3 regions of the Streptomyces albidicamelliae genome follow, and region 3 is predicted to be linked to each of the others. Evidence: predicted binding sites of a transcription regulator. Region 3 holds the regulator's gene; each other region holds the start of a gene.
The links. The regulator HrcA, encoded in region 3, represses chaperone genes, less so after heat shock. The targets are predictions, from matches to a motif close to TTNGCACTCNGNNNNNCNGAGTGCNAA.

Region 1: the regulator HrcA is predicted to act here: its motif matches at 3,376-3,402, upstream of groES (co-chaperone GroES).
Region 2: the regulator HrcA is predicted to act here: its motif matches at 2,507-2,533, upstream of groL (chaperonin GroEL).

What each region holds. Positions count from the first base shown of each region.
Region 1 covers NZ_CP106795.1:4,996,678-5,002,581, forward strand. Annotated here, with positions in the region: gene N8I86_RS23025 (RNA polymerase sigma factor) at 1-251, shown strand, start outside; gene N8I86_RS23030 (class I SAM-dependent methyltransferase) at 279-1,466, opposite strand; gene N8I86_RS23035 (polysaccharide deacetylase family protein) at 1,557-2,468, shown strand; gene N8I86_RS23040 (polysaccharide deacetylase family protein) at 2,465-3,283, shown strand; gene groES (co-chaperone GroES) at 3,548-3,856, shown strand; gene groL (chaperonin GroEL) at 3,980-5,608, shown strand; gene N8I86_RS23055 (ester cyclase) at 5,679-5,904, opposite strand, start outside.
Region 2 covers NZ_CP106795.1:4,642,814-4,648,717, reverse strand. Annotated here, with positions in the region: gene N8I86_RS21425 (NADH:flavin oxidoreductase) at 1-509, opposite strand, end outside; gene groL (chaperonin GroEL) at 722-2,344, opposite strand; gene N8I86_RS21415 (cold-shock protein) at 2,644-2,847, opposite strand; gene N8I86_RS21410 (MoaD/ThiS family protein) at 3,290-3,568, opposite strand; gene thrC (threonine synthase) at 3,565-4,848, opposite strand; SAM riboswitch class I at 4,866-5,022, opposite strand; gene N8I86_RS21400 (glucosyl-3-phosphoglycerate synthase) at 5,152-5,904, shown strand, end outside.
Region 3 covers NZ_CP106795.1:3,019,344-3,025,247, reverse strand. Annotated here, with positions in the region: partial or broken gene N8I86_RS14005 (SpoIIE family protein phosphatase) at 1-709, shown strand, start outside; gene hemW (radical SAM family heme chaperone HemW) at 737-1,969, shown strand; gene N8I86_RS13995 (DUF3097 domain-containing protein) at 1,982-2,785, opposite strand; gene N8I86_RS13990 (MBL fold metallo-hydrolase) at 2,820-3,554, opposite strand; gene hrcA (heat-inducible transcriptional repressor HrcA) at 3,718-4,734, shown strand; gene dnaJ (molecular chaperone DnaJ) at 4,735-5,871, shown strand.

The sequences.
Region 1 (5,904 bases), 2.0 Mb from region 3:
AGCTGAACCGGGCGGTCGCCGTCTCCCTGGCCGACGGTCCGGCCGAGGGCCTGAAGCTGGTCGACGCCCTGGCCGCGGAGCCGGCCCTGCGCGAGTACCACCTGCTGCCCAGCGTCCGCGGCGACCTGCTGGCCCGTCTGGGCCGTACGGCCGAGGCGCGCGAGGAGTTCCTGCGGGCGGTGGAACTGGCCCGCAACGGACGCGAACGCGCCCTGCTGGAGTCCAGGCTCCGGTCCCTGCCGACCGGTTGAGGCCCGCCCCGGGCGGGGAGCGGGGCCCTACGCCGAGCCGGGGTCCGAGGGCCGGGCGGGGCTGCCGATCAGCATGGTCGGTGCCCCCGCGACACGGGTGAGGAACACGGTGGCCGCGTGCGGTCCCTGGGGCCTGACCTTGCGGCGCAGTTCCTCCGGCTCCACGGCCGAGCCGCGCTTCTTCACGGTCAGGATGCCGACCTCCCGCTCCCGCAGCAGGGCCTTCAGCTTCTTCACGTTGAACGGAAGCCGGTCGGTGATCTCGTAGGCCGAGGCGAACGCGGTGGGCCGCAGCTCGTCGGCCGTGACGTAGGCGATCGTCGCGTCGAGGAGCCCGCCGCCGACCTCCTCGGCCACCTCGGCGACCAGATGCGCGCGGATCACGGCGCCGTCGGGCTCGTACAGGTACCGCCCCACCGCGCGCACCCCGGGGTCGGGCAGGCCGCGGCCCGGCAGGGTGCGCGGGCCGGGCAGCAGCGTGGCCCGGACGGTGCCGGCGGCCCCGGTGCCGAACCACAGCACGGCCTCCTTCACGTCCCCGCCGTCGGAGATCCACTCCGCACCGGCCTCGGCCGGCACCGCCTCGTGCGGGATGCCCGGAGCGATCTTGAGGGCCGCCCGGGGTGCCGCGAGCGCCGCGCCGACCGCCCAGGACAGCGGCGGCGAATAGGCCTCGGGATCGAAGATGCGGCCGCGTCCGCCCCGCCGGGCCGGGTCCACGAACACCGCGTCGTACCCGGCGGTGTCCACCTCCGTGACGTCGGCCTCCCGCACCTCGATCAGGCCGGCGAGACCGAGCGCGTCGGCGTTCGCCCGGGCCACCGCCGCCGTCACCGGGTCCCGGTCGACGGCCAGCACCCGGATGCCCGCCCGCGCCAGCGCGATGGCGTCGCCGCCGATCCCGCAGCACAGGTCGGCCACCGAGGTCACCCCCAGCTCCGCGAACCGGCGTGCCCGGTACGCCGCCACCGTGGCCCGCGTCGACTGCTCGACGCCGTCGGGCGTGAAGAACATCCGCCCGGCGTCCTCGGCGCCGAACTTCGCCGCCGCCCGCTGCCGCAGCCGTGCCTGGCCGAGCGCGGCCGACACCAGCTCGGCCGGATGGTCGCGGCGCAGCCGGGTGGCCACGGCCAGCTCCTGCGCGGGCGCGGTGTCGCGCACCTCGTCGAGGAGGGCGCGGCCTTCGGGGGTGAGGAGGAGGGCGAGGTCGTTCACCGGGTCATTGTGGGCCAGTCGGTGGATGCTGTGCCTCCGGCGGCGGTGTCGGCCCGGGTTCGGGGAGGGGTCCTGCGAGGATCCGGCACCATGCGAGAAGTAGTACAAAATGACAAAAGCCGGACTCGTCTCCGGCGGCTGCTCCTCGGCGGCGGAGCCGCCACGCTGGCCACCGCGGCCCTGCTCGCCGGCTGCGCCGGCCCGGACTCCGGGCGCTCCGCGCCCGCCGAACGCGCCCCCGCGCAGGCCCTCGGCCCCGAGGCCCGCCAGGCCGCCGAACACGCCAGGCTGGCCGCCGCCGCCCGGCGCTGGGGGCTGGACCGGGCCCCGCTGACGCCTCCGGCGCCCCCCGCGAAGAAGCCGAGGATCACCGCCCGCGCGGGTTTCGAGGTGGACCACCAGGAGGACTGGAACCTGCCCCCGGTCTTCACCACGGTGCCCACCCAGCAGAAGGTCGTCTTCCTGACGATCGACGACGGCGCCGAGAAGGACCCGAAATTCCTCGCCATGATGCGGGAGCTGGGTGTCCCGTACACCGCCTTCCTCAGCAACTACCTGGTGAAGGACGACTACGCCTATTTCCGGGCGATGAAGGGCTACGGCAACACTCTCAACAACCACACGCTGCACCACCCCTACCTGCCGGGCCTGTCCTACGAGGAGCAGCGGGACGAGATCTGCGGCATGCAGGACATCATGAAGAAGCAGTTCGGCAAGGCGCCCACCGTCTTCCGGCCGCCGTACGGCAACTACAACCAGGACACCCTGGTCGCCGCCAAGTCCTGCGGCATCAAGTACGCGCCGATCTGGAACGAGGAGGTCTTCGTCGACCACTGGGAGTACCGCGAGGACGACCAGCGGCTGCGCCGCGGCGACATCGTGCTCACCCACTTCCGCGGCCGGGACGACTGGAACGGCACGATGGTCGACGACATGCGCCGCTTCCTGAACAAGGTCACGCGCGAGGGCTACGCGGTGGCCCGCCTGGAGGACTACCTGTGAGGCGGGCGCGGGGCCCGGCCGCGGTCCTCGCCGCGGCACTCCTCCTCACGGGCTGCGCGCAGTCAGTCGACCCCATCGAGCGCCTCGGCAAGAAGGCCGCCCAAGGGGTACGCCCGTCCGGCCCCGCCCCCGACCGCTCCTACCGCCACTGGGGCCTGACCGAGCCCCTGCGCCGCCCACCCCGCCCCGCCGCCCGGCCGCTCGAGCTGCATACGGACGGTGCGCGCCGCACCCTGCCGCGCGTCCTGGACCGCGTCCCCACCGGCGACCCGGTCGTCTTCCTCACCTACGACGACGGCGCCGAGCAGGACCCCCGCTTCGTCGACATGGTCCGCGAACTCCATCTCCCCGTGAGCATGTTCCTCACCGACAGCATCGCGGGCCCCGGCTACGACCACTTCGCGCGGCTGCGCCGGCTCGGCGCCGGCATCCAGAACCACACCCTCGACCACCGCGCCCTGGCCGGTCAGCCGTACGCGGGCCAGCGTGCCGAGATCTGCGGCCAGCAGCACCGGCTGAGCGCCCGGCTCGGCGTCCGCGCCCGTCTCTTCCGCCCGCCCTACGGCACGTACGACCGCACCACCCTGCGCGCGGCCGGCGACTGCGGCATCTCGGCGGTCGTCCTGTGGCGCGCCGCCGTCACCCCGGCCGACCTCGTCTACACGAACGGCGACCACCGGCTCGGCCGCGGCGACATCATCCTGGTCGGCCCGGACGAGTCCACGGGTCCCACTCTCAGGGAGCGCACGACCCGCGTCCTGCGCCGGGTCCAGCAACGGGGCCTGACGGTGGGACGGCTGGAGGACTACCTGTAGGAACGCGGCCCGTCCGGCGTTCGGGGGCGGGGCCGAGGACGGCTCGCCCCGCGGGCTCCAGGCACCCGATTCCGCCGACGCGCCGCACGGCATTGGCACTCCGCTTGACCGAGTGCTAATCGCGGTCATAGTCTCGGCTCTGGCACTCCCCCCTGGAGAGTGCCAACACGCGACGGGCAGGTCCGGCACCCGCGACGACGGATCCACCTGGTCGCCACCTCAGACAGTTAACCCCGTGAGATCTCCGAAGGGGGAGGTCGGATCGTGACGACCACCAGCTCCAAGGTTGCCATCAAGCCGCTCGAGGACCGCATTGTGGTCCAGCCGCTCGACGCCGAGCAGACCACCGCCTCTGGCCTGGTCATCCCGGACACCGCGAAGGAGAAGCCCCAGGAGGGCGCCGTCCTCGCCGTGGGCCCGGGCCGTTTCGAGAACGGCGAGCGCCTGCCGCTCGACGTCAAGGTCGGCGACGTCGTTCTGTACAGCAAGTACGGCGGCACCGAGGTGAAGTACAACGGCGAGGAGTTCCTCGTCCTCTCGGCTCGCGACGTCCTCGCGATCATCGAGAAGTAAGACACCTCGAGCACCTTTGATGCTTGATGCTGCGCCCCTGGCCCCCGCGACCACATAAGAAGCCGGGCGCCCGGGGCGCAGCGCCGTTTACACCCACAGATTTCCGAGAGGGCTGCCGCTGTCATGGCGAAGATCCTGAAGTTCGACGAGGACGCCCGTCGCGCCCTTGAGCGCGGCGTCAACAAGCTGGCCGACACGGTGAAGGTGACGATCGGCCCCAAGGGCCGCAACGTCGTCATCGACAAGAAGTTCGGCGCCCCCACCATCACCAACGACGGTGTCACGATCGCCCGCGAGGTCGAGATCGAGGACCCGTACGAGAACCTCGGCGCGCAGCTGGTGAAGGAGGTGGCGACCAAGACCAACGACATCGCTGGTGACGGCACCACCACCGCCACCGTGCTGGCCCAGGCGCTGGTCCGCGAGGGTCTGCGCAACGTCGCCGCCGGCGCCTCCCCGGCCGCCCTCAAGAAGGGCATCGACGCCGCCGTCGCCGCCGTCTCCGAGGACCTGCTCGCCACGGCCCGCCCGATCGACGAGAAGTCCGACATCGCCGCGGTCGCCGCGCTGTCCGCCCAGGACCAGCAGGTCGGCGAGCTCATCGCCGAGGCGATGGACAAGGTCGGCAAGGACGGTGTCATCACCGTCGAGGAGTCCAACACCTTCGGTCTGGAGCTGGACTTCACCGAGGGCATGGCCTTCGACAAGGGCTACCTGTCGCCGTACTTCGTGACGGACCAGGAGCGCATGGAGGCCGTCCTCGACGAGCCCTACATCCTGATCACGCAGGGCAAGATCGGCGCGATCGCCGACCTGCTGCCGCTGCTGGAGAAGGTCATCCAGGCCAACTCCTCGCGTCCGCTGCTGATCATCGCCGAGGACGTCGAGGGCGAGGCCCTGTCGACCCTGGTCGTCAACAAGATCCGCGGCACCTTCAACGCCGTCGCGGTGAAGGCCCCCGGCTTCGGCGACCGCCGCAAGGCGATGCTCCAGGACATGGCCACCCTCACCGGCGCCACCGTCATCTCCGAGGAGGTCGGCCTCAAGCTCGACCAGGTCGGCATCGACGTGCTCGGCTCCGCCCGCCGCGTCACCGTCACCAAGGACGACACCACGATCGTCGACGGCGCCGGCAACAAGGCGGACGTCGAGGGCCGCGTCGCCCAGATCAAGGCCGAGATCGAGTCCACGGACTCCGACTGGGACCGCGAGAAGCTCCAGGAGCGCCTCGCGAAGCTGGCCGGCGGCGTGTGCGTGATCAAGGTCGGCGCCGCCACCGAGGTGGAGCTGAAGGAGAAGAAGCACCGTCTGGAGGACGCCATCTCCGCGACCCGCGCCGCGGTCGAGGAGGGCATCGTCTCCGGTGGTGGCTCCGCCCTGGTCCACGCCTCCAAGGTCCTCGAGGGCAACCTCGACAAGACCGGCGACGAGGCCACCGGCGTCTCCGTGGTCCGCAACGCCGTGGTCGAGCCGCTGCGCTGGATCGGTGAGAACGCCGGCCAGGAGGGCTACGTCATCGTGTCCAAGGTCAAGGACCTGGACAAGGGGCAGGGCTACAACGCCGCCACCGGCGAGTACGGCGACCTGATCAAGGCCGGCGTCATCGACCCGGTGAAGGTCACGCGCTCCGCCCTGGAGAACGCCGCCTCCATCGCCTCCCTGCTGCTCACGACCGAGACCCTGGTCGTCGAGAAGAAGGAAGAGGAGCCGGAGGCCGCCGGCCACGGCCACTCGCACGGCCACGCCCACTGACGCACGTCAGCACCGAGGCAGCAGCAGGGCCCGGCACCCCTCGGGGTGCCGGGCCCTCGCCCGTGCGCGGCTAGTTCTCCAGCGCGTCCAGCGCCCCTAGCTGCTCCATCAGACCCAGCCGGTCGTACTGCCACCAGCCCTCGCGGATCCTGCCCGTGCCGTCGAACCGGAAGACGGTCGTCCCCGTCATGGACACCTCCCGGCCGGTGTTCGGCAGGCCCAGGAACTCGCCCCTCTGGACGCCGTTCCACGTCCACCGGGTGCACACCCGGTCCCCCTGGGTGAGCTGGTCCTCG
Region 2 (5,904 bases), 1.6 Mb from region 3:
ATGCGCTCGGCGTCCGCGGCGGCCTGCGCGAACGCGGCGACGACGTCGTCCAGGTCCTTGCGGGTCATCGCCCTGCCGGTGACCTCGGCGCCCTCGGTGACGAGACCGGACGGGCCGACGGCCGGGGCGTCCGCGAAGGGCGGCTCGCCCTGCTTGCGGACCATGCCGATGTGCCACAGCTGCGGGACGATCGTGCCGCCCGCCGCGTGCACGTCCTCGGCGACCCGGGCCCAGCCGGCGAGCTGCTCCTCGCCGTGGAACCGCGGTACGCGGTCGCTCTGGCCGGCCGAGTCGTGGCCGACGTAGGTGCCCTCGGTGACGATCAGGCCGACACCGGCCCCGGCACGGCGCGCGTAGTAGGAGCGCACGTCCTCACCGGGGACACCCCCCGGGGAGAACATGCGGGTCATCGGGGCCATCACGATCCGGTTCGGGACGGTGAGGCCGTTCAGCGCGATCGGGCGGGAGAGGATCTGGGCCGCGCGGGAGGCGGGCGTCGTGACGGTCACGTGGGGGGCTCCTCGGGAAGTGCGGTGTTAACCGAACGGTATGTGCGCGCGCATTGTTGCAGCTTCTTAAGCAAACGTCTGTGCGCGCCCCCACATTCCCCGCCGCCCCGGACCCGCCCACGTGATCCGGAACACGCCCGAGGGCGGTGCCCCCTGCCAGTGGCAGGGGGCACCGCCCTCGTACGAAAGGACTGGTACCGATCCCGGAGGGATCAGAAGTCCATGTCACCGCCCGGCATGCCGCCACCGGCCGGCGCGGCGGCCTTCTCCGGCTTGTCGGCGATGACGGCCTCGGTGGTGAGGAACAGCGCGGCGATGGAGGCGGCGTTCTGCAGGGCAGAGCGGGTCACCTTCGCCGGGTCGATGATGCCCTCGGCGACCAGGTCGACGTACTCGCCGGTCGCGGCGTTCAGGCCGTGGCCCGGGGTCAGGTTGCGCACCTTCTCCACCACGACACCGCCCTCGAGGCCGGCGTTGACGGCGATCTGCTTGAGCGGGGCCTCCAGGGCGATGCGCACGGCGTTGGCGCCGGTCGCCTCGTCACCCTCGAGCTCCAGCTTCTCGAAGACCTGGGAGGCCTGCAGCAGGGCCACGCCACCACCGGCGACGATGCCCTCCTCGACGGCGGCCTTCGCGTTGCGGACGGCGTCCTCGATGCGGTGCTTGCGCTCCTTGAGCTCCACCTCGGTGGCGGCACCGGCCTTGATGACCGCGACACCGCCGGCGAGCTTCGCCAGGCGCTCCTGCAGCTTCTCGCGGTCGTAGTCCGAGTCGCTGTTCTCGATCTCGGCGCGGATCTGGTTCACGCGGCCCTGCACCTGCTCCGAGGAGCCGGCACCGTCGACGATGGTGGTCTCGTCCTTGGTGATGACGACCTTGCGGGCGCGGCCCAGGAGGTCCAGGGTCGCGTTCTCCAGCTTGAGGCCGACCTCCTCGGAGATGACCTCGCCGCCCGTGAGGATGGCGATGTCGCCGAGCATGGCCTTGCGGCGGTCGCCGAAGCCCGGGGCCTTGACGGCGACGGACTTGAAGGTGCCGCGGATCTTGTTGACGACCAGGGTCGACAGGGCCTCGCCCTCGACGTCCTCGGCGATGATCAGCAGCGGCTTGCCCGACTGCATGACCTTCTCCAGCAGCGGGAGCAGGTCCTTGACCGAGGCGATCTTGGAGTTGGCGATGAGGATGTACGGGTCCTCGAGCGACGCCTCCATGCGCTCCATGTCGGTCGCGAAGTAGGCGGAGATGTAGCCCTTGTCGAAGCGCATGCCCTCGGTGAGCTCCAGCTCCAGACCGAAGGTGTTGCTCTCCTCGACGGTGATGACGCCTTCCTTGCCGACCTTGTCCATGGCCTCGGCGATGAGCTCGCCGATCTGGGTGTCGGCGGCGGAGATGGACGCGGTGGAGGCGATCTGCTCCTTGGTCTCCACGTCCTTCGCCTGCTCCAGCAGGGCGGCGGAGACGGCCTCGACGGCCTTCTCGATACCGCGCTTCAGAGCCATCGGGTTGGCGCCGGCGGCGACGTTGCGCAGGCCTTCCTTGACCAGGGCCTGGGCGAGCACGGTCGCGGTGGTCGTACCGTCACCGGCGACGTCGTCCGTCTTCTTGGCGACTTCCTTGACCAGCTCGGCGCCGATCTTCTCGTACGGGTCCTCGAGCTCGATCTCCTTGGCGATGGAGACACCATCGTTGGTGATCGTGGGGGCGCCCCACTTCTTCTCGAGGACGACGTTGCGGCCCTTGGGGCCGAGCGTCACCTTGACGGCGTCCGCGAGCTGGTTCATGCCGCGCTCGAGGCCGCGCCGCGCCTCCTCGTCGAACGCGATGATCTTGGCCATGTGAAGTGGTCCCTCCAGGACTGGGGGTGATTCCTTCGGACCGCGCCCGCGCCCGCGACGGACGGCTCGCCGGCCGCGTGGTTCCTTGCCCCACTTGGCCTGCGGGCCTCACCGACCCGGTCCTTCGTTGTCACTCTCACCTTCAGAGTGCTAACGCAATGATTAGCACTCGGCATGGTCGAGTGCAAGCGCCTTCGGGGGTGGGACCCGCCCCGTCGGCCACCCGCGGACGGCGGGGCCGGGGCATGACGAAGGGCCCGCACCCTGTGCGAGGTGCGGGCCCTTCGTGCAAGAAACGTTCAGGCGCTGAGGCGAACCATGTCGGCCTGCGGGCCTTTCTGGCCCTGCGAGATCTCGAACTCCACCCGCTGGCCCTCTTCCAGGGTGCGGTAGCCGTCCATCTGAATGGCGCTGTAATGGACGAATACGTCCGCACCACCGTCGACCGCGATGAAGCCGTACCCCTTCTCCGCGTTGAACCACTTGACGGTGCCCTGAGCCATGCCTAACTCCCCTATTACTGGCCCTTGCACAGATCCGCACTTCGCGGACCCGGGTCAGACCTCGCCCCCCATTGGCCGGGGGCGTGCGCCGGAACGCGTCGACCGCGGCTGAATGTATCTGTCCAACTGCCGTCTGCAACAGGTCAATCGGACGAGAATTCTGGACGGGGGCGGTCCGGAATCTGCCGAGAATTCGTCCGAATTCAGGGCAAGTCGGGCCCCATAAAAGGAGCAAAAGCCGCATAAAGCCCGCATAGTTTGGCTACTTCTTGTCGGGCCTGCGGCATGAATGCAGGGCCCGTGACCCGAAGGCCACGGCCGTGTTCCCCAACTCTACCGCGCTCAATCACGCAGAATTGCCCCCTCCGCTTCTCTCACGGAGGGGGCAATCCGATGAACCATGCGTAACCGCTGTTACCGAAGGTAATGATCGGTCATCCGGTCAGCAGCCGCCGGCCACCGCGGGAATGATCGAAACACCCGCGCCGTCGGGCGTGGCCGTCTGCAGGCCCTGCTCGAAACGCACGTCGTCGTCGTTGACGTAGACGTTCACGAAACGGCGCAGCTTGCCCTGGTCGTCCAGCACCCGGGCGGCGATCCCGGTGTGGTTCTTCTCCAGGCTCTCGATGACCTCGGCGAGGTTCGCGCCCTCGGCGCTGACCTCGGCCTGGCCGCCGGTGTAGGTGCGCAGGATGGTCGGGATGCGAACGGTCACGCTCATGCGAGGCCAGCCTCTCGGAAGGAGTCCAGGGTCGGGCGGATGGTGGCGGTCAGGCCGGTGCCGGCCACCGCGTCGAGGGTCTTCAGGCCGTCGCCGGTGTTGAGGACGACCGTCGTCTTGGCCGGGTCCAGCACGCCGTCCTTGAGCAGCTTCCGGGTGACGCCGACGGTCACGCCGCCCGCCGTCTCCGCGAAGATGCCCTCGGTGCGCGCCAGCAGCTTGATGGCGTCGACGACCTCGGCGTCCGTCACGTCCTCCACGGCGCCGCCGGTGCGGCGCGCGATGTCGAGGACGTAGGGGCCGTCGGCCGGGTTGCCGATGGCCAGCGACTTGGCGATGGTGTTCGGCTTCTGCGGGCGGACCACGTCGTGGCCGGCCTTGAAGGCGGTGGACACCGGCGAGCAGCCCTCGGCCTGCGCGCCGAAGATCTTGTACGGCCGGTCCTCGACCAGACCGAGCTTGATCAGCTCCTGGAGACCCTTGTCGATCTTCGTGAGCTGGGAGCCCGACGCGATCGGGACCACGATCTGGTCCGGGAGGCGCCAGCCGAGCTGCTCGCAGATCTCGTAGGCGAGGGTCTTGGAGCCCTCCGCGTAGTACGGCCGCAGGTTGACGTTGACGAAGCCCCAGCCCTCGCCGGCCGGGTCGCCGATCAGCTCGGAGCAGAAGCGGTTCACGTCGTCGTAGTTGCCCTCGATGCCGACGAGCTCACCGCCGTACACCGCGGCCATGACGATCTTGCCCTGCTCCAGGTCGTGCGGGATGAACACGCAGGAGCGGAAGCCGGCCCGGGCGGCGGCGGCGCCGACGGCACCGGCCAGGTTGCCCGTGGAGGAGCAGGAGAGCGTGGTGAAGCCGAACGCGCGGGCGGCCTCCAGGGCCTGGGCGACGACCCGGTCCTTGAAGGAGTGCGTCGGGTTGCCGGAGTCGTCCTTCACGAACAGGCCGCCGGTGACGCCGAGCTCGCGGGCGAGGTTGTCGGCCTTGACGAGCTTCGTCCAGCCCGGGTTGAGATTGGGCTTGTCGGCCACGTCGGCGGGGACGGGCAGCAGCGGCGCGTACCGCCAGATGTTCGCGGGACCGGCCTCGATGCGCCGGCGTAGTTCCTCGGTGTCGTACGCGGAGAAGTCGTAGGCGATCTCCAGCGGCCCGAAACACTCCTCGCAGGCGAAGACCGGTCCGAGGGGTACCCGGTGTCCGCATTCGCGACAGCTCAGGGCAGCGGCGGGACCGAGGTCGACGGCGGGATCACTGGTGCTTGCGACAGTCTGCACAGCCATGGAGGCGAGGCCCTTTCTCCTCATCTTCCTCACGACGCACTTCGCCGTGAGACGGATTTGGCACCTTCCCTAGCCGGGAGCCTCGCGGAGACGATCAGAACTGATCTACGAGTACCGACTGGAGGGTTGCCGGGGCTTCATCGGGCCGTTTCCCTCTGCCCCTCTGGATGAGCGGTATGTGGTTGTCGACGCCGGTGACCTCCGACATGCGATGGTCATCGGCGTTGTTCAAGACTGTAACCGAAGGCCAGGACAGTTGAGATAGTCGTCCGAACCGCGAGACAACGTGAGGAGCAGCAGACCGTGCTGGAAGAAGTCGAGCGCTGGCTGGCCACCCGCTCCTGGTCCGTGACCGATCGCCCGCTCCACCGGATCCTGGCCGCCAAGCAGCGGACGGGTCAGACGGTCAGCGTCGTGCTGCCCGCACTCGACGAGGAGGCGACGGTCGGCGACATCGTCGCGGTGATCCGCCACGACCTCGTCGAGCAGGTACCGCTGGTCGACGAGATCGTCGTGGTCGACTCCGGCTCCACCGACCGCACCTCCGAGGTCGCCGCCGCCGCGGGCGCCCGGGTCGTCCACCGCGACGACATCCTGCCCCGCCTCCCGGCCGTCCCCGGCAAGGGCGAGGTGCTGTGGCGCTCGCTCCTGGTGACCGGCGGGGACATCGTCTGCTTCATCGACGCGGACCTGCGCGAGTTCTCCTCCGACTTCGTCTCCGGGATCGTCGGCCCGCTGCTCACCGACCCCGGGGTCGACCTCGTCAAGGGCATGTACGACCGCCCGCTCGGCGGCGCGGCCGGGCAGGGCGGCCGGGTCACCGAGCTGATGGCCCGCCCGCTGCTGAACATGCACTGGCCGCAGCTCGCGGGTTTCGTGCAGCCGCTGGGCGGCGAGTACGCGGCCCGCCGCTCGCTGCTGGAGCGGCTGCCGTTCCCCGTCGGCTACGGCGTGGAGCTGGGGATGCTGGTGGACGCCCTGCACCTGGTGGGACTCGACGCGCTGGCCCAGGTGGACGTCGGGGTGCGCAAGCACCGCCACCAGGACGGCCAGGCG
Region 3 (5,904 bases):
CGAGCCGTGCGACAAGGGCGGCCCGAGCGGGGACTTCTACGACCTGTTCCCGGCCGGCGACGGCCGCTGGTGCTTCGCCGTCGGCGACGTCCAGGGCAAGGGCCCCGAGGCCGCCGTGGTGATCGGTCTCGCCCGCCCCTGGCTGCGCCTCCTGGCCCGCGAGGGCTATCGCGTCGCCGACGTCCTCGACCGCCTCAACCAGCTCCTCCTCGACGACGCCACCGAGGCCGCCGACGCCGCGGCCCGCGCCCTGGTCGCCGCCGGCGGCCGGCCCCTGGTCCCCGGCGACGGCCCGCAGACCCGCTTCCTGTCCCTGCTCTACGGCGAGCTGACACCGCACGAGGGCGGGGTCCGCTGCACCCTCGCCTCCGCCGGGCACCCGCTGCCGCTCGTGCTCGGTCCCGACGGCGGCGTGCGCTCCGTCGCCCGGCCGCAGACCCTGCTGGGCGTGGTCGAGGACGAGACGTACACCAGCGAGACCGTCGACCTGCGGCCCGGCGACAGTCTGCTGTGCGTCACCGACGGGGTGACCGAGCGCCGCTCCGGCTCCCGCCAGTTCGACGACGACGACGGCCTCGCCCGCGCCCTGTCCGGCTGCGCGGGGCTCAGTGCCGAGCTGATCGCGGAAAGGATCCGCCGCCTGGTCCACGACTTCGGCGGCGGCCTCCCCGAGGACGATCTGGCCCTGCTGGTGCTCCAGGCGGAGTGACGCCCGCGGTGCTGGACAATGGAAGGCATGCCTTCCGCACTTCCCGACGGCGAGCCCGTCCCCGACGACGGCGCGCTGCCCGCCCCCGCGCTCGCCGGCGCAGCCGAGCGGCCCCTCGGGTTCTATCTGCACGTCCCGTACTGCGCGACCCGCTGCGGCTACTGCGACTTCAACACCTACACCGCGACCGAGCTGCGCGGCACGGGCGGTGTCCTCGCCTCCCGCGACAACTACGCGGACACCCTGATCGACGAGATCCGCCTCGCCCGGAAGGTCCTCGGCGACGACCCCCGCGAGGTCCGCACGGTCTTCGTCGGCGGCGGCACGCCCACGCTGCTGGCCGCCGACGACCTGGTCCGCATGCTGGCAGCCGTCCGCACCGAGTTCGGACTGGCACCGGACGCGGAGATCACCACGGAGGCCAACCCGGAGTCGGTGGACCCCGCGTACCTGGCCACCCTCCGCGAGGGCGGCTACAACCGCGTCTCCTTCGGCATGCAGAGCGCACGGCAGCACGTACTGCGGATCCTCGACCGGACCCACACCCCGGGCCGCCCGGAGGCCTGCGTCGCCGAGGCGCGGGCCGCGGGCTTCGAGCACGTCAACCTCGACCTGATCTACGGCACCCCGGGGGAGAGCGACGACGACTGGCGGGCCTCGCTGGACGCCGCGATCGGCGCCGGACCGGACCACGTCAGCGCGTACGCGCTCATCGTCGAGGAGGGCACCCAGCTCGCCCGGCGCATCCGCCGGGGCGAGATCCCGATGACGGACGACGACGCCCACGCCGACCGCTACCTGATCGCGGACGAGACCCTGTCGGCGGCGGGCTTCGGGTGGTACGAGGTCTCCAACTGGGCGACCTCGCGGGCGGGCCGGTGCCTGCACAACGAGCTGTACTGGCGGGGCGCCGACTGGTGGGGCGCGGGCCCGGGCGCCCACAGCCACGTGGGCGGAGTGCGCTGGTGGAACGTGAAGCACCCGGGGGCGTACGCGGCGGCGCTCGCGTCGGGGCGGTCGCCGGGCGCCGGGCGTGAGGTGCTGTCGGACGAGGACCGCCGGGTGGAGCGGATCCTGCTGGAGCTGAGGCTCAGCGAGGGCGCGCCGCTGGACCTGCTGAAGGAGGCGGGCCTCGCGGCCTCCCGCCGCGCCCTGTCGGACGGCCTGCTCCAGGCGGCGCCGTACGACGAGGGGCGCGCGGTGCTCACGCTGCGCGGGCGGCTGCTGGCCGACGCGGTGGTGCGGGACCTGGTCGACTGAGCCCGCCGGGTGTCACGCGGGCGCCGTGACGAAGTCGATCAGTTCCTCCACGCGGCCCAGCAGCTCCGGCTCCAGGTCCTTGTACGACCGCACCCGGGACAGGATCGACTGCCAGGCCGCGCCCGTGTTCTGCGGCCAGCCCAGCGCCTTGCACACGCCCGTCTTCCAGTCCTGGCCGCGCGGTACCGTCGGCCAGCCCGCGATCCCCAGCGACGACGGCTTCACCGCCTGCCAGATGTCGATGTACGGGTGGCCGACCACCAGCGCGTGCCGGCTCGTCACCGACTCGGCGATGCGCCACTCCTTCGTACCGGGCACCAGGTGGTCCACCAGCACGCCGAGCCGCGCGTCCGGGCCCGGCGCGAACCCGTCCACGATCGACGGCAGGTCGTCGACGCCCTCCAGGTACTCCACGACCACGCCCTCGATGCGCAGGTCGTCGCCCCACACCCGCTCGACCAGCTCGGCGTCGTGCCGGCCCTCGACGTAGATGCGGCCGGCGCGGGCCACGCGCGCGCGTGCGCCGGGTACGGCGACCGAGCCGGAGGCGGTGCGGGCGGGTCGTGCCGGGCCCGCGGCGGGCCGCACCAGGGTGACCACCTCGCCCTCCAGCAGGAAGCCGCGCGGCTCCAGCGGGAACACCCGGTGCTTGCCGAAGCGGTCCTCCAGGGTCACCGTGCCGGCCTCGCAGCGGATCACCGCCCCGCAGAACCCGGTACCGGCCTCCTCCACCACCAGGCCGGGGTCGGCCGCGACCTCCGGAGCCGGCTTCGGCTTCTTCCACGGCGGGGTCAGGTCGGTCGAGTACTGGCGCATTCGGATGACGATAGGAGAAGCCGTGGGCCGGCGCTCACGACACGCCGAATCGCGTGGCCAGGGCGTCGCGTTGACGTCGTACGAAGCCCGCGTCGACCACCGCTCCGTGGCCGGGCACGTACAGCGCGTCCTCGCCGCCGAGTGCCAGCAGCCGGTCGAGCGCGGCCGGCCAGCGCGAGCCGACGGCGTCCGGGCCCGCCTGGGGCTCGCCGGACTCCTCGACCAGGTCGCCGCAGAACACCACCTCCGGTCCGCCGGACACGCTCGCCGGGACCAGGACCGCGAGGTCGTGCGCGGTGTGGCCGGGGCCCACGTTGGCCAGCAGCGCCTGCCGGCCCTCGCCGAGGTCCAGGGTCCACTCGCCGGAGACCGGGTGCCGGGGCGGGGCCAGCGCGTCGACCGCCTCGTCCGCCTCCGCCACGGGCAGGCCGTTGCGGACCGCGTCCAGGCGCAGCTCCTCGCGCCCGTGGGTGAACACCGCGTCGACCCCGACCGCCGCGTACACCTCCGTCCCGGCGAACGCGGCCGCCCCGAAGACGTGGTCGAAGTGGGGATGGGTGAGCGCGAGATGGGTCACACGTCCACCGGACAGTTCCTGGGCCGCGGAGCGCAGCCGCGCCCCCTCGGCGAGGCTGGAACCGGCGTCCACCATCAGGGCCGTGGTCCCGCTCAGCACAAGGCCGACCGTGCAGTCCCAGCCGGGCAGCCGGCACCGTCCGACAGCGGCCGTCAGCCGTTCCCACCCCAGGTCTTCCCAAGTCACCGTCATACCGCGACGCTAACGTCACGAGCCGGTTCGGACCGGACCGACCTTGCCCCGTCAGTACCCCACGGCCGTACACTGGGCCGGGGAATGCTGGCACTCGCACGGGAAGAGTGCCAGGCGGAAGACCCGAAGGGCCGAGGGGACGACGTGCTGGAGGTGCGCGCGCATGCTGAGTGAACGCAGGCTTCAGGTCCTGCGCGCCATCGTCCAGGACTACGTGGGCACCGAGGAGCCGGTGGGTTCCAAGGCGCTCACGGAGCGGCACAGCCTCGGCGTCTCCCCGGCCACCGTGCGCAACGACATGGCGGCCCTGGAGGACGAGGGGTACATCGCGCAGCCGCACACCAGTGCCGGGCGCATCCCCACCGACAAGGGCTACCGGCTGTTCGTGGACAAGCTCGCGGGCGTGAAGCCGATGACCGGGCCCGAGCGGCGGGCGATCCAGAACTTCCTGGAGGGCGCCGTCGACCTCGACGACGTCGTCGCGCGGACGGTGCGGCTGCTGGCGCAGCTGACCCGGCAGGTCGCGGTCGTGCAGTACCCGTCGCTGACCCGGTCCACCGTGCGGCACGTCGAGCTGCTCTCGCTCGCCCCCGCGCGCGTGATGCTCGTGCTGATCACGGACACCGGCCGGGTCGAGCAGCGGATGGTCGACTGCCCGGCGCCGTTCGGCGAGGCCTCGCTGGCGGATCTGCGGGCGCGGCTGAACAGCCGGGTCGCGGGCCGCCGGTTCTCGGACGTGCCGCGACTGGTCGAGGACCTCCCCGAAGGCTTCGACGTCGACGATCGCGGTACGGTCTCCACGGTGCTCTCCACCCTTCTGGAGACACTGGTCGAGGAGAACGAGGAGCGGTTGATGATCGGCGGTACCGCCAATCTCACCCGCTTCGGGCACGATTTCCCCCTCGTGATCCGGCCCGTCCTGGAGGCACTGGAGGAGCAGGTCGTGCTCCTCAAGCTCCTGGGCGAGGCGAAGGACCCCGGCGTGACCGTGCGCATCGGCCACGAGAACGCCCATGAAGGACTCAACTCCACGTCCGTCGTGTCGGTCGGCTACGGTTCGGGCGGCGAGGCGGTTGCCAAGCTCGGCGTGGTCGGACCGACCCGCATGGACTACCCGGGAACGATGGGAGCGGTACGCGCAGTGGCACGGTACGTCGGACAGATCCTGGCGGAGTCGTAAGTGGCCACGGACTACTACGCCGTTCTCGGCGTGCGCCGCGACGCGTCGCAGGATGAGATCAAGAAGGCGTTCCGTCGGCTCGCGCGCGAGCTGCACCCGGACGTCAACCCGGATCCGAAGACCCAGGAGCGGTTCAAGGAGATCAACGCCGCCTACGAGGTGCTGTCGGACCCGCAGAAGAAGCAGGTCTACGACCTCGGCGGCGACCCGCTCTCCCAGTCGGGCGGCGCGGGCGCGGGCGGCTTCGGGGCCGGTGGCTTCGGCAACTTCTCGGACATCATGGACGCGTTCTTCGGTACGGCGTCGCAGCGCGGGCCGCGCTCGCGCACCCGGCGCGGCCAGGACGCGATGATCCGGATCGACGTCGAGCTGGACGAGGCGGCCTTCGGCACGACCAAGGACATCCAGGTCGACACCGCGGTCGTCTGCAACACCTGCAACGGCGAGGGCGCGGCCCCCGGCACGTCCGCCCAGACGTGTGACATGTGCCGCGGCCGGGGCGAGGTCTCCCAGGTCACCCGGTCCTTCCTGGGCCAGGTCATGACCTCCCGTCCCTGCCCCCAGTGCCAGGGCTTCGGCACGGTCGTGCCGACCCCGTGCCCGGAGTGCGCCGGTGACGGCCGGGTCCGCTCGCGCCGCACGCTGACCGTCAAGATCCCGGCCGGTGTCGACAACGGCACCCGTATCCAGCTCGCCGGCGAGGGCGAGGTCGGCCCGGGCGGCGGTCCGGCCGGTGACCTGTACGTCGAGATCCACGAGCTGCCGCACCCGATGTTCCAGCGGCGCGGCGACGACCTGCACTGCACGGTCACGATCCCGATGACCGCGGCGGCCCTCGGCACCAAGGTGCCGCTGGAGACCCTGGACGGCATGGAGGAGGTCGACATCCGGCCCGGCACCCAGTCCGGCCAGTCGATCCCGCTGCACAACCGGGGCGTCACGCATCTGCGCGGCGGCGGCCGGGGCGACCTGATCGTGCACGTCGAGGTCACGACCCCGACCAAGCTCGACCCCGAGCAGGAACGGGTCCTGCGGGAGCTGGCCAAGCTGCGCGGCGAGGAACGCCCCCAGGGCCAGTTCCAGCCGGGGCAGCAGGGACTGTTCTCCCGGTTGAAGGACGCCTTCAACGGGCGCTGAGACCGGGGGCCGAGCCGGTCGGAGGACGCCTTC